3 regions of the Candidatus Brocadia sinica JPN1 genome follow, and region 3 is predicted to be linked to each of the others. Evidence: riboswitches for the same ligand, from Rfam matches in the RefSeq annotation. Region 3 holds a riboswitch; each other region holds the start of a gene.

Region 1 (11,147 bases), 550 kb from region 3:
GAATTCTCGGACAGCCTGTCAGTCTTTACATAAACCAATCTAGCAGGTTAACACTTTTTGCTTTTCTACCAAGCAACTACCAAGGAAACGGCCCTGGCCCTCCTCCACTTACTTTGATTTCATTGCCTAAAATCAATTCTACAACAGGAAATGGCCAGTCTCCTCCTGCTTTCAGCGTCTTGTCTTTTGTTCCTTCCGAAAGAACCAACTCGTCTGAAATCGTTTTTTTCAGAATTCTATTAGAACCAGAAAATAGAAACTGAAACCCCATCCTCAATGCTTTATAAAAGTCTGTAGATGGTATTTCAAATACATTAATTCTCCCCGTCGATGCGCCACATAACGCTATATGTATAAGTCCATCATTATCCTTGCGTTTGGATATGACCTTTATGCCTACTTCTTTTAATTCCTTTTCCATTATTTCCAAAGTAATTTCCGAACCCATTCCGCATTGTAAAGTACCGTCATATTTAAATACTTCGACACTAGAAGTATCGAAAACCCATAAGTCAAAATTCAATGTTCTCACTTTTTCAAAATCTAATACAGATATTTCGTAAACGTTTACTTTGCCAGTCGGTGCACCACAGACAGTTGGTATATAAAATGGCACGATTTTCTTTTCACAAGAAATTACCTTAGCTCCGGCTTTTTCTAATTCTTTTTTCATATCTGAGAGAGGTATCTCAGAACCCATTCCGCATTGCAAAGTGCCATCATATTTGAAGATTTTAATATTGTGTATTGTTTTAAACGGAAATGGAGCACCTCCTTCACTTGGATTAGGTACTTCACGCCCGTAAATATTGTTTATCGCAGAAACACAAAGTATTAATATACAACTAAAGAAGAAATACGAAACTTTCTGCATCATAATTACTACCTCCTGTTTAATGAATACATGAGAAAAGAAATTTTAACAAAGTAATGATTGGTGTTTGTTTTTTTCCTTTCTGGGAAATTTTTTTTGATAGTGGTAATCCTTACAAGGATTAGGCATTCTTATCCCGGATACTTGAACTCCTTATTGAATGCAAATGATTCTATGACACCACTATGCAGTATGTAGCCCCAGATCGCAGCTGTATACGTCTCACCTACATCCTCACTCCGCCACTTGGAGTCAATCAGCCCGACCAATACCTCCTTTACCTGTTGCATTGGAGTGAACTCGCTCACACTCGATACCCACGGTCTGAACTCCGGAATCCAAGGTTTGGGAAGCTGATCATTCAGCCATACTTGGAGCAATACATCGCCTTCAGACCTCACCTTCACTTTGGCTTGGATGATTATGTCGTGGCCAAGCTCGTCATAATAGACGTCCCATATTACGTCGACGAGATCGTTCTTACTTGCCGCCTCGATCTCTTTGTTCATTGTAGCCCATCCAGTGCGCGATGCGTTGACTATCCTGTTGCGCTGTTGTTTTAAATCGGCTTGCAACAAATTGTTACCCTCCTTTCTTTAAGTGTCATGCAAGGCTTGAAAAGCCTTACAAATAGCACTATTTAAGCCATTATCCTTTTAAAAATCCTTCTTATTATATTTTCCACCTAGCCAGCGAAAGCAGGCCAAAAGACTTCTGTTAACTCCAACTATACACACAATTAGCGACACCTCTATCACAGAAATATTCAAGTCCTTATATCGGTCCCGCTGCAAGTACCACATTAAGTTACCGCCCTCGTGCTCGTGATCGGTTATTAATACGATATCGTCTTTATTAAACGATAATCCGTTTGCAACAAGCGACATTCCTTCGGCCACAGAATTGACGTTACCTACGTGATAAGAAAGACCGTGTTTGCCCAGATAAGAATACGAATTGACCGTTTCACCCCATCATGTTATACACTTGTTGAATCTTTTTTACGATTTCGTCCACGTATAGGTCCAGATTGCAACCCTCGGAGTAAAGACGTTGAACTTCATTCATTCGTTCTCTCACCGAATTAAGAGGCACACCAAACGTTGAGTTGTTCATGTACACAAAATCTTTGCTGAGTGAAAAAAATTCTTGCCGAATTTCATTCCACGACCAGGTTATCGTATTAGCCATAACGTTCCTCCTATTATCAACCTTGCTTAACGTAGATCAGCATAACCAATTAACGAGGAAAATATGCATTATTTTCAGGGAAACTCCTAAAACAAAAAAACCTTACTGCAAAGATATTTCCCAACATCTTCGGCAGTAAGGCTGTCTTTTCCCATAAGCCGTTTAAGCGGTTCAAAAAGTTTAAACGGCTTGTAAAGACCCTATTACTTTGCGCCCCCTGATCACTCAGGGTTTACCTTTATCAAATGTTTTCTGATATACACCAAGGGCGAAAGAGAAGCCATTTCACAGAAAAAACAAATATTGTTGATTAATTATTTCATTAGTCATTTATTTTAAACTAGTTATAGATAAAAATAGCACAGACATTCCGAACAACAGGTTCATGGAAAACCCGCAAAAAGTGCGTCATGGCACACTTTTGCGACGTCACACTTGTGTGCCATGACACACTTTTTGGATAAAATGGTCTCGTCTCCACAGAATACCCAGGACCTCCGTTTTGGGACATTCGTTATTTGTCGCAATACTTTCCTATCTGTTTTCCTTAGAAATAAAAGCATGTGCACGCAGATGCGTAAACAATTATTTCACAGGCTTATTCCACGACCTGCCGGAGGTGCTTACCAGGGATATCATCTCGCCGGATTCATAGAGGCATCAGATGCAATACGGAACGGGAGCGCCAGTCCGGAACTTCAGGAAGCAAGATTATCACTAAAAAAACAGTATGAGAAAACGAGTATTGCAGGGATAAATTTCGGAGAAATTTATGCAGATTTTGATTAAGGTACCGAAGTATTTTTCTGCCGGACAATCATAGAAAATTTTTATAAGCAAGAAAACTGACGTCCGGGAAGTCCGACAGATTACTTAATATCAACTATCGCCGCCTTCAAACAAGACATTATCAGGCACAACGATGTCAGGGCGTCCGTGTTGCGCAAGGATGGTCTTTACATGCTGGACAGAGCTCAGTTGTTTGTTTGAGGTAGTAGCCCAAAAGTCTTCCCTTTCGATCGTCTCTTTTTCTTTATACGGTTTTTCCATCGGCCCCGACGATGGTTGTACTGCTCTTTTTCCCGAAGGGTGGATTTGTCAGTACGATATGAAAATATTCTCCTGGGTGGCTTGCAAGCGAGTCTGCAACAATTATTAGAACCATTACGCCCGGAAAGAACAGCTATACCCAGCGTCATTAATCAGATACGAATATGTTATTCCCGCGGAAGCGGGAATCCAGAAAAATACTGGATTCTGGATCAAGCCAGGAATGACAGACAGTTGTAAACTTATGTCGCTATGTATATATATTATCACTACTCGGTCATAAGATATTAAAAAGGCTGTGTAGTTATGTTAGCAGGTTGAGCAAAGCGAAAACCCAGTTAATTCCCCTTAACAAAGGGGGGATTTTTATGACACTACCGTCCTAAAAAATTCATGGATAAAATGGAAAATTTCTATACAAGTAAGATTCGGACTTTTGAAACCGGAGGACGTCCACTAAGGAGACTTCTTTTGTAGATACTACAGTATAGCTTTTGCTATTCTCACCCGCCTGGCGGATGGTTTAGCTACAGGAATTATTAAAGAGATTAGGATTGAGGCTAATAGCAAGCCCAGTTTACAACCCACCCCTCAAGGCCTCTAATCTCTGAAAATAATCAGGAAATGTTTTGGATACGCACTCAGGGTTTTTTATCGATATTCCTGTTGAGCGCAACCCAATCAATGCAAAACTCATGGCCATACGATGGTCATCGTACGTTTCTATCTGAGCTGGTCGTGGCGGAGACGGCTCAATCTCAAAGCCGTCCTCATATTCCACCGCTGAAATCCCCATTCTCCGTAATTCATTTACCACCGCCGCAATACGGTCGGTTTCCTTTATCCGCATAGTTTTTACATTCCTTACCCGCGTCTTACCGTGGGCAAATACCGCCACAGCTGCCAAAGTCTGCACCACATCCGGCATGTCACCCATATCCACATCTACACCATGCAATGAATTCCCCAGCACTTCAACCCAATTGCTGCCTATGACGACCTTACAACCCATACTCTTCAGGACATCAACAAAATGGATGTCCCCTTGCAAGGAATCACTCCCAATGCCAACGACCCTTACCTTTCCACCAGTAATGGCAGCAGCAGCAAAAAAATAAGAAGCGGCCGATGCGTCTCCCTCAACTTCATAGTGTGTAGCCTTGTAATGCTGTCCGGATTTTACGAAGAACGTTTTATAATCATTGTTCTCAACATTTACCCCAAACTCACGCATCAACGCCACAGTCATGTCCACATAACGTTTTGAAACCAGATTTCCCTTCACTTCTATGATCACATCCTTTTTTGCGCAAGGGGCAGTCATCAACAGGGCGCTAAAATACTGACTGCTCAAATCTCCCTTTACAACGGCCAATCCACCATTTAATCCTTTCCCCCGGATTATTACAGGTGGACAACCGTCGTTATGTTTCGATATAACATCCGCCCCAAGCTGTCTTAGGCCATCAAGTAAATCCTGTATGGGCCTTTGCCGCATACGCGTAACACCATCTATCTCATAGACCCCGTTGCCCAGAGTTAGCATAGCCGTTAAAAATCTCATGGCAGTCCCTGCATTCCCCACAAACAAATTCGTCTGTCTTGCGGGAATAGTTCCACCTTTTCCGTGTACGATGAACTTATTGACATCTTGCTGTTCTTCGATGGGTATTCCCAGGACATTCAAGCTGGACGCCATATATTTGGTATCGTCACTAAAAAGGGCATTCGTGATTGTGGATTCTCCATCGGCCAATGCCGCAGTAATGAGTGCACGATTTGTATAACTCTTCGAGCCCGGAACTGTAACGATTGCATCGACCGTTCCGGTTATCGGTTTTATTTCAATCACTTTATCACTTCCTTATAAAAATTGGGTACTCTGTGCTGTGATGCTGATTCATTTTGAGAATATACCAAACATGATGAAAATATAAAATGAAAACTTTCTTCTCACAGCCATTCCTTCTTCCAGAAAATGATCACGACGATTAACGATGTCATGAGGGAAACGAGCAACGTCAGCGAGAACACATAGGGGTGGTCCTGTCCGGGAAGGCGGACATTCATGCCGTAAAAACTTGCGATCAAAGTGGGCAGGCTGATTACAATCGTCATCGAGGTTAGAAACTTCATGACCACGTTCAAATTATTAGAGATAATAGATGCGAATGCATCCATCATCTGGCTCAGGATGTTTTCCGAAATAGCGGTTACTTCGATTGCCTGGCGTATCTCGATAAGCACATCGTCAAGCAGGTCTTCGTCTTCAGGATGAACCTGAAACAATTGACTTTTTTGCAAGCGCTCCAGCATCAGCTCATTGGACTTCAGGGCAGTGGTGAAATAAACCAGGCTCTTCTGATATTTCAACAACTCCCGAACCTCCTTATTTTGCAATGAGCGATGTAGCTTCTCTTCAAGCGCATCAACAAAGTTATCAATGTCCCGAAGATAAGCCAGGTATCGATCGGCAGTACGGAGGAGCAGCTGCAGGACAAACCGATTCTTTTTAACGGTAGACAGGCCATGCACCTGACCAGCGGCAAATTCATGAATGACGCTCGTCTCCTCTTTGCAAATTGTTACGATGAAAGTATCCGCCAGGATAATCCCAAGCGGCACGGTAATATAGGGAACAGGCGATTTTTTACCCTGCACATAGGGGAGGCGGAGCACAATAAAGATGATGCCGTTATTCCTTTCCGTCCGGGCACGCTCATCAATGTCCAGGGAATGGGTTACAAAATCAGGAGGAATGCCCCATCCCTCGATCTGTGCAACCTCCCGCTCGCTGGGGTTTACTACGTTGACCCAGCATCCTTCGGTTGGCGCATTAACTTTCTCAAGCCTATGATTCGTGCTTTTAAAAATCTCAATCATTTCAGGTTAGAACCACCCCTCTTTCCCCTCCTTCGCAAGGAGGGGATGAAGGGGGAGGGCTTCCACCAGTTATTTAAGCACATTGCCAGTTATCCTAAATATATGAAAATTTCCATACAATTTAATTACCAGCGATATAACACCGTATATTTTACGGTTACTTCCGAATCTTTTTTCAGTGGAATTAAAAATTCAAGGGTGTTGGCATCTTTTTTATTATATGTATGCGAAGATTCGCGAACTTCCCAATCACCCCAGAGATGTTCTGTTACCAGGATTTCGACATCTTCTTTTTTGTGATTGCGCAGCTTGATTTGCCAGGTTTCTTCCCGTGCCCGGTCACTTAACTGTTTATAACTCATCTGCTTTCGTTCACCAACCACGTCAAAGGCGTCTCCCACATACAACCGGATTTTTTCATCTTTGGGAGTGTGGTCAACCTGGTCTTCTCCAAGAAAAATCTGGGATTGATCTTCATCTGACTTATAAACCCGCACTTTCCCGGCAGGAATAGGAAGTCCCAATCCATTTTTCTCTGAATTTATAAATTCCAATTTTACATTGACTTTCTTTTCGTTTTTGGATCCGTCATATTCGTAAATCTTTTTTACGGGCGTTGTTGCCGTTGGAAAAAGCGAAAGTTGCTTGATTTGATTATTCTTGATAGTTGCGGCACGCTGAAGCGTATAAAGGTGATATTCAAAGAAAGCCTTTTCTTCAAATTGAGGAGACGGGGCGGCTTTCACCATCGCCCTTTCCTCGTAACCGAGATAGCGCGGTGGCGGAGGTGTTATCCGGTGGACGTCACCCGCTACCAGTTTGAGCTTTGCATTCTCATAATCAGTACCTGATTGATTATTAACGGAAACCCAGGCGGACAAATCCAGTGTTGTCTCGTCTTTATTCACCAACGCGACGTATTCTGCATGCCAGCCGATCCCATCCGTTAAGTAGCTTGTTTCCATATTGTGTTTGCCGGCTTTTTCACTCGAAAGATACCAGACCAGTGTCGGTCTGGTGATTAAGCCCGCAGGTAGTTTGGGAAAGTCCATATTTTGAATATTTGCTACTGCGATTGATTGAATTCCACCCTCTTTTTTCTCCAGGATCACATTTCCGCCTGCACTCAGCAGTTTTCCGTCAAAAATTTTACCCTCTTTGGTGAAGAGCTGGACGGCTTGATCGATATATTTTTGCAATATCTTTTCTGCGCTCACCAAATCATATTCATAGTTTTGTTCAAGGATAGTCACCTGATCCGGCGCAGTAAGTGATTTGAAATGAACGGAAGTAGGATCAATCAAAGATGCAACATCCGTAAAACGAATCTCCTGATTTCCCGCTTGTAATTCCATTTCCCGGACATCACGAACGAGGCCAAGATTATTCTGATAAATGGTAATAGAAACTTGTTTTCCTTGTGCCATGGAATGAGAAGTAATAAACAGACTGAAAAGGATAGTACCGAAAATATATTTTTTCATGCTACAACCCTCCGAATTTAAAGCAACGTGGCATCGCTGCAATCAAAAGTAAAAACTCCTTCAATTTATAACTACTCCTCTTTCCCCCCTTCGCAAGGAGATAAGGGGAGGTAAAGATAAACGTCTTCCTTGTTCCTCCTTCACAAGGGATGAAGGGGAGGTCTCCCGCCGATTATTTAAGTAAATACATAATCGATTAACACATATCCCCAAGACCTGCATAAATAAAATGAAAATTCTTATACAATCGACCTACGTGTCCCGTGTTGCAGGTTAAATAAAAACTCGCAACCCGTAACTCGTAACACGCAACTATTTTGAAAATTAAGGCTCAGTAAAAAGTTCTTCACCTTCACGAACGGCGGTTGTTTCATTAACACGATGTGATTCCCCTTGCCATGCCTTAAAACGAAAGAGGAAAACGAGTCCCGGAATAGCGGCTAACGTGCAGAAGACAAAAAAACGAACCCATCCTAATCTTTCAACCAAAAACCCGGTAGGTGAAGCAACAATCACCCTTGGGATGCCCATGAGACTGCTCAAAAGCGCATATTGCGTGGCGGTAAACCTCTTATTGCAGAGGCTTGCCATAAATGCTATAAATGCAGAGGTTCCCATACCACTGGTTAAATTCTCAAAGGTAACCATAGCCGCCAGTACGGAGTAATACGCACCCACAGAAACAAGCGCTGAAAAAGAGAGGGTCGATACAGCCTGAAGAATTCCAAATATCCAAAGACCCTTGCAAAGCCCTAATTTTAATAAGAGAATTCCCCCGGCAAGGCTACCTGCAATCGTGGCAAATATCCCAAAAATCTTTACAACTGCAGCCAATTCTGTCTTGGTGAATCCCATCTTTAAAATGAAAGGTGTTGTCATGCTGCTAGCCATAACGTCACCGATTTTATAAAGAAGGATAAAGGCCAAAATTTCAAAGGCCCCTACCCTCTTAAAATAATCAAGAAAGGGTTCTATAACCGCTTCGCGGAGAGATTTCGGGGGAATCATCCGCCCTTCTTTTTTTGGTGCCAAGCATGTAGTAATAATACCAATAAGAAGTGAGACGGCCAGCAGCAGATAAACGTAATTCCAGGGGATATGATCGGCCAAAAACAGGGCAAACGCCCCGGAAATGAGCATACCAATGCGATAACCATTAACAGCCAGAGAGGAGCCTAAGCCCAATTCCTCATCCTGTAAAAGCTCACGCCGATAGGCATCAACGACAATGTCCTGGCTCGCGCTAAAAAAGGACACAAGCACTGCGAGAAAGGCCACAATCCAGGGAGATTCGGCAGGCCTTACGAGAGAAAAGGCGCCGATGGCCAGCATAAGAAGCATCTGGGAAATCAGCATCCACCCGCGCCTCCGGCCAAAGAATGGTGGGACGTATCGGTCCATGACAGGTGCCCAAAGAAACTTGACCGTGTAAGGAAGCCCTACCAAGGAAAACATCCCAATCACCGCAAGATTGACCTTTTCATCGGTCATCCATGCCTGAAGCGTGGAACCCGTAACTAAAAGAGGGATGCCGGAGCTTACTCCCAGGAAGAAGGTAACCAGCATCCGCCAACTGAAAATAATCCTTACTATAGGACCCTGCATAATATTCATGCGATTTTTTAGGGTAGCATCGACAAACGAAGTTTGTCCGTGTTTAAGTTCACGTATAGGAATTTCAAACTTTTTAGTTAAGCAATGAATAAACACACCCCTACCCCTCTCAAGAGGGGAATTTTAGAAGTCCCTCCCAAGAGGGGATTAAGGGGTGGGTAAAAGTGAAAAGTCGTTGAGTTTTGCCTTTTAAAACCCAACCTAATTTAAGATAATTCAAAGGACTGTGTAGCATCCCACAATAGGTTTTTTCACCTATGAATACGTCGGTAACAACCTCACTCAATTTCCGTCCATACAAACGGAATAGCCACGTGCGTATCCTCGGATAATCGTAAATCAATTTCTCCAAAATTCTGCCCAATCGCAGTTCTGGTAATATTACCTTCGCAAGTTGCGAATTATAGACTTGTTCAACGCGCCTCATTTCAAACCTTCCATCAAGTAAAGCTTGAGCAGCAATTTGGCCACTCAAATATTTCATTCAGATTGATTGGGATACGTCACATACTCAACACACCGATGGACAAATGTTCCTTCTTCGGGAAAACCCATGCATATCCGTAAGAAACTATACCAAAATCAAATCTGGCTGCACGGCTGAATCTCCTCAGCACGCTCTCACATACAAAAACCTCACACTCCAGCGCAGGAATAAGGTAACGAGTTTCCTGCCAGCCAGCTTTTTGGGCAACAACGCCCCTCGCACCATCTGCCGCAACCGCGAATCGGGCAGACAATATTCCCTTGCTGGTAATTAATTCAACCTTGTCAGACTTATTTATAATGCCAATTACCTTGCAGTCTGCCAAAACATCAGCCCCGGCATCTTTGGCAGCAGAAACCAGGAAGAAATCAAACTTCTCCCGTGAGGTCATGGAAATAATCGGTTGTTGTCTTTTGGTAGAGAAATGAAGGCTGGCATCGATCATATTCAACTCGGCAGAGTAGCACTCTAACTCAATAACCTCTCGGATGTCAACAGGCAACAGTTGGATCGCCCTGTAGGTCACCCCACCATCACAGGTTTTATGACGTGGCAGCGAATCTTTTTCTAGAACTACCACCCTCACCCCTTGTCTGGCTAAACAAAGTGCAGCAGATGATCCGCCAGACCACTTCCAACAACGGCCACGTCATACAGATTAGGAGAGAGTGAGGAGGCCATAGAGACTTACTCCCCAAATATTTATTAACCCTGTGATCCACTCCAGCGATTTATGTTCCCACTTCTCCATATCCTATTACCTCCGGTGAAACTATGTCAATATACTTATATCCCATCCTCAAATTTGTACTGTTAATCAATCTTTTCACGGTTATATTTACCATATGTCTGTAATTCCACGAGACAATGAAATCGCATTCGTAGTATACACCTATTGCAATATGTCTAGCATCATTACGATACTTCACGGGAATAATTTCATCATTTAAATAAGCACCTGCTAACTCAACACATTCCTCAGTCTCTTCAAAAACCTCAAGTCCCGATTCATTAATTGTGTTCTTTAATATTTTGCGTATTTCATGAGGAGCCTTCAGAATTTCCTCCAGGGTCAGGAAAGAAATAAAACCTTCGTAAACTTTATCTCTGATTAATAGATATATTGCGTAATTGTACAGTTTGAAACAATCTTAAGGTTATGACATATTCTAAATAGCAGGAGATGCCAGCCTGAAATTGACAAGGGCGGCAATGTTTCTAAATCTTCGATTATAATCTATCATTTTGTGACAATACACCTGGGCTAGGATTTGATATTTTTTCATACGACTTAATACATGTTCAATAAGAATACGTATTCGAGAATGTTTCCTGTTAAAACGCTTTTCAGAAAGACTCAAGCTGCTATGATTGCGTCTCCTCTTTACCGGCAGTATAATCGTGTGTTCAGGATAGTCATTTGGAGCGCCATCGTACCGCTATCTCCATAATGGATATTTTTCGTGGGCAACTTTTTCGCAGTATTCTCCTGTTTGAAGATGTTATAGTCGTGGGTTCTTCCAGGATAGCTTTTACTTACCATAAGAATTTTCCCTTTGGTATG
Region 2 (8,430 bases), 2.7 Mb from region 3:
TTCTCGTTTTAAACTGTTTTAACCATTAAAGTGGGGAAGAAACGTCTTGAAAGAGGGTAAAATCATTCATTAAAGTTACTGAGGCACGAAGAAAATATTTCGTGCCTCAGCGCTGCCTGGCAACTTTGGAATCCCTTCCACACCTTAAAAGAACATATTAAAAACCACTACCTATTACTCTTGACACAAAGGCGTCACTATCACCATTATACGTAGTATCATACACCCCTGTAGTGGATGGAAAGTTTGAAGAGGTAGTATATCCGGTCACATAGACATCCCCGTAGGATCTTATGGCTAAGGAACTGCCACGATCATCACCAGAACCACCTAAATAGGTGGAGTCGATGAGGCTTGTCAAATCACCGTAGAGCCCGGAGACAAAGACATCAGTTTTACCATTATAAAAACGGTCATATGCATTTGAGGTGGTGGGAAAGTCTGTTGACGAAGTATACCCGGTTACATAGACAACCCAGCTTGAGTCTATTGCTAAAGAATAGCCAGAGTCAGAACCAGACCCTCCCAAATAGGTAGAAGCAAGGAGACTCGTCAAACCACTGTTGAGCCGGGAGACAAAGACATCAGTATTACTATTATACGAAGTATCATAAGCGCCCACAGTGGTGGGAAAGTTCGTTGAGTAAGTATACCCGGTCACATAGACATCTCCGCTAAATGGTTCTATGGCTAAAGACCTGCCATAGTCAATATCAGACCCTCCCAAAAAGGTGGAGGCAAGGAGGCTCGTCAAACCACTGTTGAGCCGGGAGATAAAGACATCAGTTTTACCACTATTATACGAAGTATCATAAGCGCCCACAGTCGTGGGAAAGTTCATTGAGTAAGTATACCCGGTCACGTAGACATTCCCGCCTGAGCCTATGGCTAAAGAATTGCCAGAATCAGTACCGGACCCTCCCAAATAGGTGGAGGCAAGAAGGCTCGTCAAACCACTGTTGAGCCGGGAGATAAAGACATCTTTACCACCATTATGTGAAGTATCATAAGCAAACCCAGTAGTGGGAAAGTTTGAAGAGGTAGTATCTCCGGTCACATAGAGATTCCCGCCTGAGTCTATGGCTAAAGAATTGCCATATTCAGTACCAGCGCCCCCCAAATAGCTAGAAGCAAGAAGGCTCGTCAAACCACTGTTGAGCCGGGAGATAAAGACATCTCTGCCACCATTATGCGAAGTATCATAAACAATGCCCCCAGCGATAGGAAAGTCTGATGAGTTAGTATCCCCAGTTACATAGAGATTCCCGCCAGAGTCTATGGCTAAAGACCTGCCATAGTCAGCAGCAGACCCTCCCAAATAGGTGGAGGCAAGGAGGCTCGTCAAACCACTGTTGAGCCGGGAGACAAAGATATCAGTATTACTATTATACGAACGATCATACACACCTGAAGTGGTGGGAAAGCCTGGTGACGAAGTATACCCGGTTACATAGACATTTCCGCCAGAGTCTATGGCTAAAGAATTGCCATAGTCAGAACCAGACCCTCCCAAAAAGGTAGAGGCAAGAAGGCTCGTCAAACCACTGTTGAGCCGGGAGATAAAGACATCTTTACCACCATTATGTGAAGTATCATAAGCAAACCCAGTAGTGGGAAAGTTTGAAGAGGTAGTATCTCCGGTCACATAGACATTCCCGCCTGAGTCTATAGCTAAAGAATAGCCAGAGTCAGTACTATTTCCTCCGATAAAGGTGGAGGCGAGGAAGAGACTAAAATCGCTATTGAATCGGGAGACAAAGACATCTTCACCACCACCAAGCAAAGTATCATAAGCGCCTACAGTGGTGGGAAAGTCTGACGATCTAGTATACCCGGTTACATAGACATTCCCGCCAGAGTCTATGGCTAAAGAATTGCCATAGTCAGAACCGGACCCTCCCAAATAGGTAGAGGCAAGGAGGCTCGTCAAACCGCTGTTGAGCCGGGAGATAAAGACATCTACTGCACCTCTAAAAGTGCCCCTGGTGGTGGGAAAGTTTGAAGACCAAGTATCCCCGGTTACATAGACATTCCCGCCAGAGTCTATGGCTAAAGAATTGCCATAGTCATAATTAGTCCCTCCCAAATAGGTGGAGGCAAGGAGGTTCGTTAAACCGCTGTTGAGTCGGGAGACAAAGACATCTCTATTACCACCAAGCAAAATATCATAAGCGCCCACAGTGGTGGGAAAGTCTGGTGACCAAGTATCCCCGGTTACATAGACATTTCCGCCAGAGTCTATGGCTAAAGAATTGCCATAGTCAGAATTAGTCCCTCCCAAATAGGTGGAGGCGAGAAGGCTCGTCAAACCGCTGTTGAGCCGGGAGATAAAGGCATCTCTAGGACCACTAAGCAAAGTATCATAAGCGCCCACAGTGGTGGGAAAGTTTGAATAGGTAGTATAGGGAGTATACCCCGCCACATAGACATTCCCGCCAGAGTCTATGGCTAAAGAATTGCCATAGTCATAACCAGACCCTCCCAAATAGGTGGAGGCAAGGAGGCTTGTCAAACTGCTGTTGAACCGGGAGATAAAGACATCTGTATTACTATTATACGAAGTATCATAAGCGCCCGCAGTGGTGGGAAAGTTTGATGAGTACGTATACCCAGTCACATAGACATTTCCGCCAGAGTCTATGGCTAAAGACCTGCCATAGTCAGCAGCAGACCCTCCCAAATAGGTGGAGGCGAGAAGGCTCGTTAAACCACTGCTGAACCGGGAGATAAAGACATCTGTATAACCATACAAAGTATCATAAGCGCCCACAGTAGTGGGAAAGTTTGAAGAACTAGTTTCTCCGCTTACATAGACATTCCCGCTCGAGTCTACAGCTAAAATCTTACCAATATCATCGCTAGGAAGCCCTCCCAAAAATGTAGATGCAAGGAGTGGGTCTATGATAAGCCCCTTTGATCTGTCGTAATCTCCCAGTCTGAAGCTGTACTCGTCCCCGTTTACTTCATACTCTCCCTCTATCGCCTTCGCCATGTCGTCACCTTCTCGTGACGACAGGAATGGAGAAAAATTGCCTTTGCCCGGACGAGATGAAGCGTCTTCCAGTTGATAGACCACAGGTCGGGTGAATTTCACCGGACCCAACGCCGTATCTGCCTCAAGCCGGCCTTCCTCATCTACCCGCAAGGACTGTGCCCCGTGGAGCTTTATCCTTATTACACCAGGATCAGCCCCAGGGCTGAGATAGAATAACTTCTCCACATTATTCCCGTATGCCCTCAACTTAACCTCTATCCCTGGATATACCTCCCCAAGATTTACAATCTCGTATGTGGCAAGGTTTTTCTTCCATTTCGATGGGTCATTTCCCCGGAAATCACTCACCCTTGTCCTTGACCTCATCACCCCCCTCACCTTGCCTGCCATTCCCCCGACAATCACTTCTTTCAGCGCCACTCCTCCCGATTGTTCGTTGACGGTATCCTCATGTATGACTGATTCTCCTTCTTGCTGCCCATCTGACGTTGGTTCCTGAGCGCCTTCCTCCACTAATTCCCCTTTGTTTCCATAACCTGGAGCGCTTCCATCTCTCATGGGCAGAACATAGACAATCTCGCCCTCTTTCGTGACAAACACCGTCCCTCCAAAGGTATTGGCATAATATGCCACCCCTTCATCCGTTTGCCCCTTGTTGGCGATAAATGGCATCTGAAGTTTCATGGTTTTCTGCCTTACTTCCTCCTGTGATGGTTTGTTTACAACCTCATCTTCTGCCAAAAGAATATTTCCGAACAACACTGTTAATAAAAGCATGGCAGATAGTGCAAAAATTTTGCTTCTCCTTTTCATTTTACTGCTCCTTTTTAAAAAAGTGGTGTAATTTATGAAAGGAATGAACCCATACTTCCCCCCCTTGTGAGAGCATGTTTCGCAGGAATGACAATTTTTTGATTTTTGAACAAAAAAAGCCTTACTGCAAAGATATTTTTTTAAACATCTTCGGCAGTAAGGCTATCTTTTTTATTGCAAGCAAGTCTTTGCAAACTACATCCTTGTGAGTTTCAAGACCCTGTTACTTTGCGTCCCCTGATCACTCAGGGTTTACCTTTATCGTAATGTTTTTTCGTTTCGTATTGCTGCGATTTTTGGATGTGGACGTGTATAACTGTTATTGTAAACAAAATAAAATATATATTGTCAAGAAAAATTTATTTTCTTTCCGAGAATTTCCTATAAATCAGATAATGTCTTTAGTCGAATTTTTTTTCAGCCACCATTGCTATTACCCATAATTCGCAAACAAATAAAAAAGGATATAATGAGCGGAGAAAGAAGTGTCTGAAATAGGGCAAAAAAAGCGAAGCTGCTTCGCATCCGTTGAAAACACGGTGATTAACAGGGTGTATACTTTCTAATCGTGCATTTGTGAAGTTTCGTTTGTCTTCTGTTGATCACTTTTGACATCTTTTGGTGGACCTTTGTCTTCCTCCTTTGTTTTTTGCAAGATAATTCCAATCTTTTTTCTCTCGCCTTCTTCAATCTCAACCGTCTGACTCATACTCTTAAAATCAGTTTTTGTTACTGTGATATCATACGTATCTGCATCTAAATCTTTAAATTCGAAAAATCCATGTGCATCAGAAAATGTTACCTTGAAAGATTTTTTCCTTGCCTTTGTTCCTTTGAGCTGTAATTTCGCAGATTCAACAGGCCCTTCCTTCAGAAAGGACACGACATTTCCGTAAATGTTACCTTTTGGCGGCAACGTGTTGAATGTTATTTCATTCCCGTACGTAGCGCCGGCGCTATTTTGTGCAACAAGACGGTAATAGTATGCCGTTCCTGCCTGCAAACCGCTTATCCGGTTGCTTACGGGTACCTCATGCAAGCCATTTTCTATACTTTGTATTGATGAAGTGCCGCTGTAATGTTCGCTGCTCGTGCCGTATTGAAACCAGGCCGTTGCCGGCAATCCCATTGCATTAACAGTCCCGCTTAAGGTAGCCAGGTCAGTTGTTATACTTGTTGCATGTCCCGTTATCACCTTCGGTGTGGCATCGACTTCGGCATACGTTATTGTTATCGTAGCCGTTCCGGTATTACCAACACTATCTGTAGCCTTTATGGTTATTACATTCTCTCCCTTTACTAAGCCAATATTTGGCACAGTCCAGCCAATGGTCTTTCTTTCTGTCCCGCTCGTATCCTTATCATGAATCCACACCACGCTGCTTATCTCATTGATATCGTCTGAAGCGCTGCCACTGATGCTTACCACGTTACTTTTGGTTGTATAGGTTTGATCGGACGTTGGGTCGGTAATAGTTATTATTGGAGGGGTTGTATCCACAACAATAGAAGCAGCGGCTGCGTCTGATATATTTCCGGAAGCATCCTTATACCAAACATACACCATATTTCTGCCATCACCGTTACTTATAGTATAGGTGACGTCTTCTTTATAAGTGGTAGCCGGTGTTGTAGACATCCAGCCAGTGGTATATTGAGAAGGGGGCGTGGCATTTGTAGAGAGATAATAACCCGTAACACCGGTATTATCAGTAGCGGAAAGGTTTGCGGTAACGGTGAAAGAGTTGGTGCAGTAAGCTCCGCTGTTAATGCTTATCGCACCAATGGGTGGGGTTATTTCAGTGGTGACAGATGTATTGATATCTGCCGTAGTAAATGACACCTCACTTCCATACGTAGTTCCGGCGTCGTTCTTTGCAACAAGTCTGTAGTAATAGGTCGTTCCCGGAAGCAGCATAATTATCCTGATACCTATTTCCGCGTCTATCGTCCCAATTACCGTTTGTGTTGCAAAGGTGCTTTTGGATGGTCCGTTGGCAATCCGGTACTGAAACCATGCGGTCGTTGACAATCCATTTGCATTTACCGTGCCATGCAATGATGCTGAATTATGTGTTACATTCGAAGCGGGACTGGTTGCTACAGTCGGGGCGGTAGCGACGGATTGCAGACCGTAGGCAGTAGTTTGTGGATCATAATCTCCGGGGGGCGTATTTTGGCAGTACATTCTGTCCCATGCTCCGGACTCTTGAACCTGGGCAACCGCAGGCGGATTTTGACTATCTTCCGGTTCCATATGAGTTTTTTCGCCTGCTTCTCCCTTTCCGTCTAAACGGTCACAGGCTTTAACATGGAAAGATTTTCCGGGTAAAAAGAATGATGACTTTTCCGTATGATGCGGTTGCGAACCGTATGCGGGCTGGCAAAAAATGAAAGCCACGGCAAACAAAACTCCCATGAAACAACGGGAAGGAGTCGTGAATTTCAGGTTTGTAGATGAAATAACACTCTGCTGTATTTTTCCCATAAAGGTTCTTCCTAAAAATGGTTGGCTGTCCATCTGCCATTCTTAACGTAGTATATCACTGACAAGGTACATGGTTTGAGCGCCAAATGCAACAGGGATTTTGCAAAAATCCGAAAAGGATATGATTTCATATGCAAAGGAGAAATGCCCCAATTGTTTATTGTCCCTTTTTCTTTTGTTTGGGATGTTCACCCGTTTGCATTGATCAAATGCCAGTTTTAAGACTTTCTTTTTTGATTCTTAGAGGTAGAATATGATATGTTCATTTTCATTTATCGAAAAGGTGTTTTTATAAATTTTAGGTTATGCGACTGACAGTCGTCAGAGACATTCCATATTTGAGGAGAACATATGTCAATCAAAGAAAACCTGGAACAGGTGAAAAAAAACATTGCAAACGCTGCCGCAAGAGTTGGCAAAAAGCCCGAAGAAATTATTCTGGTCATGGCCACAAAGACGGTGGATCCGGAGCGAATACGAGAAGCCATTAAGTCCGGTGGACGCATTATCGGGGAAAATAAGGTGCAGGAGGCGCTAAAAAAATACGAGGTCTTAAAAGACGAAGATGCAGAATGGCATTTTATCGGGCACCTGCAGACCAACAAGGTTAAGGACGTCCTGAAATTTGCAGACATGATCCATTCTGTGGACCGGTTGTCTCTCGCCGAAAAATTAGACCAGCGACTGCAGCAGGAAGGCCGTTCCCTGGATATTTTGGTTCAGGTCAACACCTCACATGAGGAGAGCAAATATGGCGTTGCACCGGAAGAGGCGATTTCCTTAATCAAACAGGCCTCCAGATACGATACATTAAAAATACACGGACTCATGACCATCGGCCTCTTTACCAAGGACGAGGTAAAAATCCGTAAATGTTTTAAGGTGTTAAAAGAAATCTATGGAGTGGTTGTCAAAGAAGGTATCGACCGGGTACACATGAAATATCTTTCTATGGGTATGTCGGGTGATTATCAGATCGCAATTGAAGAAGGCGCAAACATGGTGCGCATCGGCACAGCGATTTTTGGCGCCCGTAATACGCCGGATGCTTATTACTGGCCTTCAGAGAAGACTGATGCAGACCGGGCCAAGCAGTCTGACTTTTAACAAGTTCCATACCCATTCAGAAACAAAATCGACTTTTTTATACCAAAATTTTCACTTTCCATTTCCATAGTTTTTGGAAAAATCTGGAAATTGTGGTCCAGTAGCATCCCCCGGCTTTTGCAATTTGCGCTTAAAAAAGTCATTTTTCAGGCATACATTGCCAGGAAATCGTTAATTTTCAAGGGGGTGAATTTTCGAAACGGGCTGCTGTGCCGACCACAATCTGACTACAGTTGAGAAAAAGTGTGAAGTGCTAAATGCTTGAAATCATTGATTTTATTGGTGGAGCTGAGGGGATTCGAACCCCTGACCTTTTGAATGCCATTCTTTTTAGGGGGTATTCATTTTTTTGTCCGTTGGTCTCTAATAATTGATATTGTTGGAAAATATTAATTTTAAGGGGTAGCATTTTATATGGTGTTACCCCTTGTTTTTTCTTATTAGATATACAAAAAGTATACAATGAAGAAAACCTGTTTTTTAATTAAAAAACTCTAACAAAAGGATGAAAAATTACCAGAAAAAAAAGGAAGGAATTCATAGTTTTGTAGAAAAGATTCGGGGCTTATGATATAGCTGATATAATAGCAGGCTTAAAGGAAAACCACGTCATGTAATTTCACGCCAATATGAGAAAAAAGTCAGGTTCTTTGTCCTAGATGACTCTAAACACTGAGAAAAATATCACTAGATGTTGCCGGAATCTTTATCTAGACGATTGTCACGAAAGATAAGGAAGTGTCGAAGTGCAATAGATAAACACACACAATTAAGACGATTCCCGCCACGCCATGGTATACCTTGAAAAAGTGTTACGACTGTTAGGAACAATCTAACTAACTTTAAATCAACATGTTATCCCTTACATTTAAGGTGTTAGGAATTATTTGGAGCATAGGAAACTATACCCCCACCCCCTATCAAGGCGTGCGTGTCGTTTTAATCCATCAAGTCTCTTCGTGGTAGCGCAAAAAATTTTTAAAAAGGCTTAATAAACTAAAAAATTTGCGTATAGTACTGATAGTTT
Region 3 (11,147 bases):
GGGAAGCTCTGATGCCTCTTATTGAGATGAAGGACATTAAGAAGGTCTTCCGTTCCGGCGAGACTGATGTGCAGATTTTGAAAGGTATATCCATATCCATAGACAGCGGCGAGTTCGTGGCGATCATGGGGCTGTCCGGCTCAGGCAAAAGCACCCTCATGAACCTTATAGGCTGCCTTGACCGTCCCACATCCGGGACTTACCTCCTTGGAGGTGAAGATGTCTCCAGCCTTTCGCCTGACAGGCTCGCCGAACTCAGGAGATACACCTTCGGGTTCATCTTTCAGCGGTACAACCTGATTTCCGTTCTTACTGCCATGGAAAATGTGGAAGTGCCGGCGATTTATGCCGGAATAAAAAGGCAGGAGCGCCATGAAAGGGCTGGGGAGTTGCTTGCGTCTCTCAGATTGGGCGAGAGGTTTAATTACAGGCCTTCCCAACTCTCCGGCGGACAGCAACAACGCGTCAGCGTGGCGCGGGCACTCATGAACGGAGGGACGGTCATCCTGGCTGACGAGCCTACAGGCGCTCTGGACAGCAAAAGCGGTGCAGAGGTGATGGAGATATTGCACAGCCTGCACCGAAAAGGGCATACCATCATCATGGTTACCCACGACCCGGCATTAGCCAGCCATGCCAACCGCACCATACGCATAGCTGACGGCGAGATAGCCGGAGACGAAACGGTGAGAAAACCGGAATTATTAGTCGCGGTCCCCTCTGAAGTGAAGCATAACAGACATACCGCCGGAGCAGCCGACATAACCGAGTCCGTGAAAATGGCGCTCCACTCTCTGCGCATCAGCAAGTTCAGGACATTTCTCACCATGCTTGGCATAACCATCGGGGTTGCATCGGTAGTTGCGATGCTGGCTATCGGAAACGGGGCAAAACAGGAAGTCCTTTCAAGGATTCAGGCCATGGGAACGAACCTTCTGGTTGTAAAGCCTGGCGCACCCGGCGTGCGCGGCGCGGGAGGCATCATAACGACCCTTGTGCCTGAGGATGCCTGGGCCATAAAGGATCTTCAGGGTGTGGTGACGGCGGTTCCGGAAGTGGTCCAGCCGGTTACCGTCCGTTACGGTAGCAAAGACTATGTTACTTCCGTAGACGCAACCAGTGAAGACTTCCCGTCTGCACGGAACTGGACGACAAGTATCGGAGCATTCTTTCAAAGTGAAGATTTAATGCGATATGCACAGGTCGTGGTTTTAGGTCAGACCGTTGCCGATGCCCTTTTCCAGATCGGGGAGGATCCCACCGGCAAATATGTCCTCATGGGGAACGTCCCATTTCAGGTCATAGGTATAATGGCTGTGAAAGGGGCTGATCCACAGGGTAATGACATGGACGATATGGTCTGGGTACCTCTTACCACCGGAATCATCAGGCTTATCGGACAGAGATATCTTAAATCCATTTCTGTGCAGGTGACTGATGAGGCTGTGATGGATGATGTGCAAAAGGCAATCGAAAAACTCCTCATCCAGCGCCATAAGATAGAGGACTTTCAGATAAGGAGTATGGCTGCACTCCTGGAAATTGCGACACAGACACAGAACACCCTCACCTATCTTCTTGGAGCTATAGCAGCCATATCGCTTATTGTGGGAGGCATAGGGGTTATGAATATCATGCTCGTGTCCGTCACGGAACGGACAAGGGAGATCGGCATCCGCATGGCAGTGGGAGCAAGGGGACTCGATGTGCTATTACAGTTTATAACCGAGGCTGTGGTTGTATGTCTCATCAGTGGTGTTATAGGCATAATTGCCGGCATTGGAGGGGGGATTGCCGTATCAAAGGCGATGGGCTGGCTTGTCATATTCTCAGCAATTCCGATTGTTCTCGCTTTCGGCTGCACCTTTGCAACCGGCATAATCTTTGGCTATTTGCCGGCAAAAAAGGCAGCGGGACTTGATCCTGTAACGGCATTGGCTACGGAGTGAAAAGAGGAGAATAACCGCATGACTCTCAACGTTAACGTGAAATTTGTTCTACCCGTCGTAGCAACCGTCCTTTCGGGATGCGCAGTCGGCCCGAACTATGTCCGGCCCGATATAAAAGCTCCAACTTCATGGAAAGCCTCAGAAAAAGACAGAGCGACATTATGGCCGCAGGCTGAATGGTGGAAAAACTTTTCCGATTCCAAGCTGGAAAGGCTTGTGAATGCCGTGCTGAAAAACAATTATGATATCAAGTCGGCAATAAGCAGGATAGATCAGGCAAGGGCACTGGCAAAGATCGCAGGGTCAGGCTTATTCCCTTCAGTTAATGCCAAATCGGGAACCAACCGGGATCAGAGGTCAACGACTATAGCACGGGGTGGCAGGGTGAGAACCTCCAATTTATATACCATGCAGACGACCGCAAGCTATGAGCTTGATATTTGGGGAAAAAACCGTATGACCGCTAAGGCAGCCAAAGCAAGGATAGAGAGTAGCATTTATGACTGGCAGGGTATTCGCCTCGCTCTAACTGCCGAGGCGGCTACAACCTATTTTCAGTTCCTTGTCCTCAATGACCGCCTTGAGATTGCGCACAAAATAACAGAGGCTCAAAGGGGGATCATGGATATTATAGAAAAGAGATACCGCACCGGCATGGTGTCGGGGCTCGACCTTGCACAGGCAAAAGCGAACCTTGCATCCGTAGAGGCAACGATCTCCGCTATAGAGCAGCAGAAGAAGCAGATATTAAACGCGATTGCTGTCCTTGCAGGCGAAAATCCCGGAGACATAGAAATCAAAAACGGCTCTCTTATGCTCGCGGTAATTCCCGTGTCAATTCCGGAAGGGCTGCCTTCCGGACTCCTTGAGCGAAGACCGGATATTAATGAGGCAGAGGCAGAACTCATTGCTGCCAACGCCGATATGCGAGTTGCTAAGGCGGCTTTATTTCCATCCATAACCCTCACTGCACAAGGTGGCTATGCAAGCCAGAATCTTTCAAGCCTGATAAATCCGGCAAGCACACTCTATTCTCTCGGAGCAAATATAGCGGCAACAGTATTTCAGGGCTACCGTCTGAGCGGGGAATATGAAAGGATAAAGGCCCGGTATCAAGAACTCATATATAACTATCAGAAGGCCATGATTTCTGCATTCAGTGATGTGGAAAATGCCCTCATTGCCGTAAAGAAACTTGACGAACAGGAAATACTTTCTACCGAGGCGGTCGACCATGCGCAAAAGGCATACAACATCTCGGGAGTTCAATACAAACACGGGCTTGTGGATTATACAACGGTTTTGCAAACCGAAGCGGCGCTCCTGAACAACCGCAATACTCAAATACTTACAAGGCTCAACAGGCTTATCGCATTAACAGGTCTTTATAAGGCCCTCGGAGGCGGTTTTGAAGGGAAAATATAAGCATAATTAATAGGTTTTGCTGGTTATATTTCATTTGCATGAGAAAAAAGAATTGACAATAGTGTTTTATTAGTTATTATCTAATATCGATAACGTTATACGATAATAAAATAATGGAAAATTTTATGGATCCAGTTGTCCGAAACTTTTTTCTTGGGTTTATTAAAACTCACATCCTGCATCATGCATCTAAAGGGCCCATTTATGGCCTCTGGTTTATCGAAGAACTAAAGAAACATGGATATGATATTAGCCCAGGAACACTTTATCCGATCCTTCATTCAATGGAAAAGGACAAATTTCTTCGATCGTATCAGGAGGTTGTAAACGGAAAAGTACGGAAGTATTATAAAACGACAGCAAAAGGCAAAAAAACCTTGAACGAGGCAAAAGATAAGATTCAGGAATTAATAAATGAAATAATGGAGGTCTAAAAAATGTCAAATTTCTTCTGTAACGTGAAAGATTATCTCAAAAGGGTCTTTTTTATTCTTGATTTAGATAAAGGAAGGAGGTCATTAAGATGAAATATTATAAGAAACCGGTAACAATTGTATTTCTTTTTGTGGCGTCTCTTTTGGGAATTGGGCTATCTTATTGTTTTGCTCAAGCTGAATCAGAAGTGCATGGAGTGGCGATAGTGTCTATGGATGTCCCTTTAAGCGTTAGCATTGGAAAAAAGGTCAATATTGAAATAGTCGTTGGTAATGAACAGAAAACAAAGGTGGCTACAATATTGACAGTAACTTGCCATGAAACAGGGCAGCAAATAGGCAGAGAGGCTTTAAATCTGGATGGTTCATCCTCAAAAAAAATTGTATATACCTGGAATACCGGAGGACTCAAGGAAGGAACTTACCGAATACATGCAGAAGTGGAAAAGATTCCTGGCGAGACTGACGTTGATGATAATGTAAAACATTTAGAAGTTGCTTTGGTACGCTAGATAATTATCAGAGTATTAGCATTTGATAATTAATTGTTGAATTTAAATTGTTTAAATGGAATTTAACAGAACCTATTTTCAGGAATAAAAGGACTCTTTTTGATTGTTGTAAATGTTCCAAGAAAATTTATTTTCCCATGATTTTCATGTGATGGAGAAGAATTCCGATGAAACAGAGAAGAATAAGAAATTGGTTTCCTGGAAATTATGAAGAGATTGTAGTATTTCATGGTAAACACATTATTCTTATGTGTTCTCTATTCCTTTTTGTTCTTTTCACCAGTTCATTTTCTATTCTTCTCCTGGCGGAAGAATTTTCGGGGAAAAAACCAGATCTTACCTTTTCCAACTTCTTCTCTGAAGGTTGGAAATTTGGTCAATGGGAAGAGCCCGAACAGGAACCAGACCAGTCACCACGGTTCAGACTCCTCAAGATTCCAGCTACTGTCTTTGAGCGCGAAATACGTATGAATTACTCGTTTACCAATAACGGTGATAGCGGTAAACTTGACGAGCAAAAGTGGGAGTTTGAATTTGAGATGCCTGTCAGCCGAAGACTTTTAATAGAAGTTGAACCGGCAATTGTAGCGGTATCCCCGGAGAACGATGATGATCACAGTGGCTTGGGTGATACCTCATTCATAACCAGAGTAATGCTTATGGAGACACGCAATACTACACTATTATCTCTCCTGGATATAAAAATTCCTACAGGAAATGAAGATCTTGGATTAGGAAGTGGTATGACGACTATCCGCCCAGGTATCGGTATGTGGAGAGATCTCGGTGGACACTTTGCCCTCCACAGCTTTTTGAAGCTTGATATTCCAGCCGGGGGTAAATCCGATGAGGACCCGGATACTACAATTATCTATGGTTCTGCCTTGACCAAGACTGTTACACCAAAAGATACCCCATTCTTTGGGAATCTTACCTTTTTTGTTGAATTTAATGGGAGTTCAGATATGGGATCTGACGATGATACTACGGTAGTAAGCATTCTTCCTGGTGCCAGATGGAATCTCGGTCGCGACTTTTGGCTCATGCCGGGAGTAGAATTTCCTGTGATCGAAAGAGATGAATTCGATACCAGGATTTGGTTTAGTGTATTAAAGGATTTTTGATGAAAGATTTGAAGAAAGAAATGTTCAGACTTAAAAGGTATGGCAGATAAACACCAGGAGTTATAGCGTGAAGGGGAAGAGAGATCTATTAACACACTTGAAGGAACTAGCCGGCGTTTTTTTTAAACTCGGCATCATTGGATTCGGCGGGCCAGCTGCACATATCGCCATGATGGAGCATGAGGTCGTCAGTAAAAAGAAATGGATGTCCAGAGAACACTTTCTGGATCTCATAGGTGCAACCAACCTGATCCCTGGTCCTAATTCAACCGAGATGGCAATGCACTGTGGATACCACAGGGCAGGATTGCCGGGTATGATTGTTGCAGGCATGGGTTTCATCATCCCGGCGACACTAATAACAGGAGCTATCGCCTGGTTTTACCAGCGATATGGTACTATTCCTGATATCAAGCCATTCTGGTACGGCATAAGACCGGCTGTGCTTGCTATTATCATTAATGCGGTATACAGGTTTGGCAAGAAGGCCTTGAAAAACTGGCAGTTGGGTATAATCGGTGCAGCAGTGATGGTTGCCTCTCTTGCGGGTATGAGTGAGGTGCTCATCCTCCTTGCATTCGGACTCCTTGGAATGTTCTGGCTTTTCCTCGTTCAAAACAAGAGCGGTATGAAAGAATCTCTTTTTCCTTTGCTTCTCTTGTCAGGAAAACCAGGACATTTAAAGACGGCGATTACAGCAACAGCACTTACCACGGGACACGTTGCTGGCAACGTATCGCTTGTTAAACTCTTTTTGGTATTCCTGAAAATCGGATCTGTGCTTTTTGGCAGCGGTTATGTGTTAATTGCTTATCTTCACGATGAACTCATTGACCGGTTAGGGTGGCTTACCCAACAACAACTTGTCGATGCCATTGCTGTCGGGCAATTTACTCCCGGACCGGTTTCAAGTGCAGTTACCTTTGTCGGTTATCAGATTATCGGAATAAAAGGCGCCATACTTGCAACAGTTGGCATGTTTTTACCGTCTTTTTTCTTCGTAGCTATGTTGAATCCGTTCATTCCGAAGATGAGGACTTCAAAGTGGTTGTCATATTTTCTTGATTCAGTCAACATAGGGGCAGTAGCGATCATGGCGGTTGCGGTAATACAACTTGCCCGTGTCAGTCTTATTAACTGGCAGACCTGGTTAATTGCACTCGTGAGTGTTGCGGTTATATTCGTATTGAAAAGAGTGCATTCCTTATGGGTCGTGATTGGGAGTTCGATGGCAGGTTACCTATTGACCCTAATTTAAGAACAATAAACAAGATCAGAATCAATAAAAGGAGGGACATTTAACTAATTGAAGTTTGCTAAACATTAATTATTCGATAAGACCCTTTGGGATTTTTCACTCCGCAACCACTTTATCTAACAAATAAAAAATAAAGTAGTTGACACCGTTCTTTTTTGTGTCTATTTTACAGTTAAGGAATTTCCAATGGTGATGGCGTTTGGTCACATTTCCGAATTGACATATAGATGATGTTGTAATACAATTTGTCCATAATTGATAAAAACAAAGCGATAAAGGCAAACCCTGAGTGATCAGGGGACGCAAAGTAAAGGGTCTTTAGACTTACAGGGAAGTAGGGATAAAGAAGACAGCCTTAATTCAGAAAAAGACAGCCTTACTGCCGGAGATGTTTTTCAGTAAATATCTTTGCAGTAAGGCTTTTTTATTTTAAAGATGAAGAAAAAAACGATCTTTACTAATATTTTGATTTTAGATATTAATCCAATTTCTTCTCCGGAAGGAAATCTTGGGCAATTTTCAAAACTCATTGGGAATATCCTTCCTCACAAAGAAACTTCTATTCAAATCATTTCGCACTTTCCGCCGGGTCCCATAGACCCTTCACCCAGCCTCATTTTTCTTCGGTCCTCTCCCGTTGAATCCTTCATAGAGGTTCTCCTTCATGTAAGAAAACATTGGGAACAGAGTTTAGTCGTCGGTCTTTTCTGTGAGGGGGAAAATACTGCACGGGGTGTTTTCCAATGCCTCGAAAGTGGGCTGGATGACTTTATCTCTTATCCTTTCAAAGAAATAGATCTGGCTCCGCGTATATTGCGGCTTGTCCAGCGGAAGAATGAGACAAGTGCTTTTCCCAGGGCTGAAGTAGTAAAAAAAATGTCCCACCGGGAACACCTGATTGGGCAATCGAAACCCTTCCTTCGCGTGATTGAGAAAATTCCATCCCTTGCCTGGTCTGATGCAACAGTCATAATTTACGGGGAGACAGGAACCGGGAAAGAACTTATTGCCCGGGCAATCCACTACAATAGCCACAGACATGGAAAACCGTTTATTCCGGTTAATTGCGGTGCCCTGCCGGACCACCTTATTGAGAATGAGCTTTTCGGGCATGCAAAGGGCGCTTTTACCGATGCCTCTACCGCAGAGAAAGGGCTTGTAGCGGAAGCGGAAGGAGGCACTCTTTTCCTCGACGAGGTAGATGCCCTTAGCTATTCCGCACAGATTAAACTCCTTCGTTTCCTGCAGGACAAAGAGTATCGGCATCTTGGTTCTTCAAAGAGCAGGGTTGCAAATGTCCGGATCATTGCCGCAACCAACAGCGATCTCAGGTATCTTGTAGAAGCCAAACGCTTTCGGGAGGATCTTTATTATCGTCTGAATGTTCTTTCACTCACACTTCCCCCTCTCCGTGAACGGGTTAGCGATATTCCCCTCCTTGCTAACCACTTTTTTACCCGTTACGCAAGGCAGAATCGCCGGGGTTTACGGCATCTTTCGGAAGGTACAGTACAAAAGCTGATTCACTATCATTGGCCAGGGAATGTGCGTGAGCTGGAAGGGGTAATGCAGCGTGCCGCAGTTTTATGCACTTCTTCTATCCTCAAACCTGACGATATCGACCTTCTTCCGCATGACGAAAGAGAGTTATTGGAAGACTGTTCTTTACGAGAAGAGAAGAAGGGGGCTTTCAGTCCATTCATTACGGCATCTGATCTTCTGGTAACAGATCAGTCCTTACAAAAGGTCAAGATACAGGCCGTCAGTCAGTTCGAACGGTCATATCTAACAAATCTCCTTATTACCCACGAAGGGAACATTACACACGCCGCAAAAGCCGCAAGAAAGGACCGGCGGACTCTTCAAAGGCTTCTCCAAAAATACAACCTGGATGCACGTGCCTTCCGGACCAAATACGAGTAATTTTTGTAACTATTTAGCCAATTGAAGTTTCATCAGACTTAGGACGTGATGCTGAAATAAATTCAGCAAGACAGCGTCTTTCATTTTTCATTCTGAACTTGTTTCAGAATCTCCTCGCAATCACTTCAGTTGACCAAATATTTTTTTTATTAATGCGGCATCTGTGCCGCATTTTCATGCCGCATATTGATTTTGCCTGTATCTCTGCGATCTTCAAGGCGATAGAAAAATATTAATCAGGAACTATTATGCGGCTAGAAACCCACACCTATTTTCAACAAACTGGTAAAACACCTGAAAAATGAGGGTAGAGAGAAATAGCTTTTTTGGCATCTCTATTGCTTTTGTTACACCATAACTATAGTAAACCGTTAATGGATTGACATGTAATAGTCATTGCGAGCGACCGCGAAGCAATCCTGACACAAAGACTTAGTCGCGAGTCTTCGGCGTGAGCTTAGACGAACGCTCAGCCGAACGATCACATCGGGCTAGCGCCCTCGCAATGGACAACTCTCTTTAAGTGTTTGTTATAGAAATATAAGAAAGAAGTGTCCGTCATGGAGGAAAAAATCTTAAACTGTAGCAATCCAGAGGTTTTGAGAGCACTTCTTGCTTACCTCATCAAGCATCAGAACGCAAAAGATACCCTGGAAGGTATTCTCGGATGGTGGTTTCCTAAAGGTTATGTTGTGCAAAAAGACGAGGTTCAACATGCCATTGATTTTTTGATTTCAAAAAATTGGTTGACAAAACACGAGACTACTAATTTTCAAAAAATCTATGGGATTAACAAGAAACAGCTCAAAGAGATCAAATCGTTTCATGCTTCATTTAAGGGAAAAGCGGATGGAAATGACATGCGAGATTATCAGGAAGTATGTGATTCATCTTTGAGAAGATGATAACAACTGGGAAAGAATCATATGAAAAAGGAGAAAAAGATGAAAGATAAAGATCGTTTTTGCAGTTTGTGTTTCTTCTGGAAATGATAACGATAAAGAGATTTTTTATCGATCCCGGTAACTTATCGAGAGTGTTCTTGGTGGTCCGGGATAAACTTCTTTATGTGAGGAGGGGATAAAATGTTAAAGAAGTTTAGTTATAGTCTTGTTGTTGTGGGTGCATTGATGTTCGGTGTAGGTGTTGTGAATGTTGCATTTATGAATTCTGCTACGGCTGCTGAGGAAAAGAAATGCGACAAATGCGGACACCTGCCATCCAAGCCTGAAAAGGATTGCAAGTGTGAATGCCACGCAAAAAAATAAGGGCAAATTGATACCATAATATGGCATGCAATAAACAAGAGGGGGGTTGTCCAAAAAGTCCCAAAAACGATTTTACTATGTAACTAGAGAGCGAAGGGGTCTCTCGTTCTCTACATGGATATATAGTAAATGGTGACTTTTTGGCAATCCCCCCTGCCCATACTGCGGTAGAGTTTAAAGCGGGCAAGGTGAGGTAAATTTTGATTATGTAAATTTCTAAATATGTACAGGAACCCAATAAACCCCAAAGGCAAAATTTGCTACACAAGTACAGCATTATGTGTCCGGGGATGTTTTTCTCCTTTCTCTCGAAGCACGGTGTCTCATCTTTATGGTGAGACACCACCTCCTTTTTTATCTTGATAAAGGATTCGAACGATGAAAACCATTCTTATAGTGGAAAATGATAAAAATCAACTTTTGCTTTACGAGTATGAACTGTCACTGGAAGGGTACAATATTATCACGGCAAAGGATGGTTATGAGGCTTTGAAGAAGGTAAAGGAGCACTTTTCAGACCTGATTGTAATGGATATTATTTTACCCGGGATGGACGGTGTTGAACTGATGGGTAGAATCTTGAGCGAACGTAAAAATATCCCGATTATTATTAACACCGCTTATGGAGGTTATAAGGATAATTTTATGACATGGTCGGCTGATACATATATTATTAAATCTTCTGATCTGAGTGAATTGAAAAACATGGTAAAGGAATTACTAGGGAAAACCGAATGCAGAACACCCTGAAAGTCAAGACAAAATTTGTTAAAAAGTTTTGGTTACATTTGATGAGTAAGGAGGTTCTATTTGAGGAATTCGATGCGCTTAATATAAGCCTCAGCCTTTCCGCCGCCACCAGTTGTGGTAGTGTCAACCTCAAGACATAAACCAGATATTGAGGGAACCTCTTTATCGTAATATGTTTGAAACGCACCAGCCAAATCAAACTCTGAAATTACCGTTTCTTCAAGTTCCGGGTTTCCTACACAAACAAAACGCCCACCCGTTTGATAAAACCTCCCTTTGTAAGGCATGTTAATTTCGTCAGCTTCGCTGAGAAACAGGCTTATGAAATGGGGTAAATCCGGTATCAGAAAATGCCCACTGGGTAATTTTTCTGAACCAAAAAATATATATAAAGCCAAAGCTTGATTCCTGTTTCCGTTCTCAAAGGAAGCATCCTTTGGGTATTTCACAATTCCCCATTCAATGCGCGCTTTAGAAACTTCCGGAAGAGTGATATCCTTACAA

The links. A riboswitch is a leader RNA that binds a small molecule or an ion and turns the genes downstream of it on or off. The one in region 3 is predicted to bind cyclic di-GMP.
Region 1: it holds a riboswitch for cyclic di-GMP, as region 3 does, so the genes downstream of both, BROSI_RS13215 (hypothetical protein) here and BROSI_RS15830 (sigma-54 dependent transcriptional regulator) in region 3, are expected to answer to the same signal.
Region 2: it holds a riboswitch for cyclic di-GMP, as region 3 does, so the genes downstream of both, BROSI_RS03490 (SBBP repeat-containing protein) here and BROSI_RS15830 (sigma-54 dependent transcriptional regulator) in region 3, are expected to answer to the same signal.

What each region holds. Positions count from the first base shown of each region.
Region 1 covers NZ_BAFN01000001.1:2,903,692-2,914,838, reverse strand. The annotation lists gene BROSI_RS13230 (hypothetical protein) at 77-877, opposite strand; gene BROSI_RS13225 (hypothetical protein) at 1,006-1,383, opposite strand; gene BROSI_RS13215 (hypothetical protein) at 1,841-2,065, opposite strand; cyclic di-GMP riboswitch class I at 2,194-2,312, opposite strand; partial or broken gene BROSI_RS21440 (HD domain-containing protein) at 2,520-2,711, shown strand; gene BROSI_RS20825 (hypothetical protein) at 2,639-2,854, shown strand; partial or broken gene BROSI_RS21435 (N-6 DNA methylase) at 2,954-3,221, opposite strand; gene BROSI_RS20215 (hypothetical protein) at 3,161-3,355, shown strand; gene aroA (3-phosphoshikimate 1-carboxyvinyltransferase) at 3,693-4,967, opposite strand; gene BROSI_RS13200 (magnesium transporter CorA family protein) at 5,069-5,998, opposite strand; gene BROSI_RS13195 (DUF4139 domain-containing protein) at 6,124-7,482, opposite strand; gene BROSI_RS13190 (AmpG family muropeptide MFS transporter) at 7,807-9,087, opposite strand; partial or broken gene BROSI_RS13180 (NAD(P)/FAD-dependent oxidoreductase) at 9,600-10,193, opposite strand; gene BROSI_RS21430 (transposase family protein) at 10,753-10,944, opposite strand; gene BROSI_RS13175 (transposase family protein) at 10,968-11,147, opposite strand, start outside.
Region 2 covers NZ_BAFN01000001.1:764,460-772,889, reverse strand. The annotation lists gene BROSI_RS03490 (SBBP repeat-containing protein) at 158-3,808, opposite strand; cyclic di-GMP riboswitch class I at 3,958-4,075, opposite strand; gene BROSI_RS03485 (fibronectin type III domain-containing protein) at 4,371-6,296, opposite strand; gene BROSI_RS03480 (YggS family pyridoxal phosphate-dependent enzyme) at 6,648-7,403, shown strand.
Region 3 covers NZ_BAFN01000001.1:3,455,838-3,466,984, forward strand. The annotation lists gene macA (macrolide transporter subunit MacA) at 1-12, shown strand, start outside; gene BROSI_RS15800 (MacB family efflux pump subunit) at 12-1,949, shown strand; gene BROSI_RS15805 (efflux transporter outer membrane subunit) at 1,968-3,374, shown strand; gene BROSI_RS15810 (PadR family transcriptional regulator) at 3,500-3,808, shown strand; gene BROSI_RS15815 (hypothetical protein) at 3,898-4,320, shown strand; gene BROSI_RS15820 (transporter) at 4,488-5,444, shown strand; gene chrA (chromate efflux transporter) at 5,512-6,702, shown strand; cyclic di-GMP riboswitch class I at 6,970-7,089, shown strand; gene BROSI_RS15830 (sigma-54 dependent transcriptional regulator) at 7,138-8,625, shown strand; gene BROSI_RS15835 (hypothetical protein) at 9,186-9,530, shown strand; gene BROSI_RS15840 (hypothetical protein) at 9,711-9,893, shown strand; gene BROSI_RS15845 (response regulator) at 10,272-10,643, shown strand; gene BROSI_RS15850 (hypothetical protein) at 10,700-11,147, opposite strand, start outside.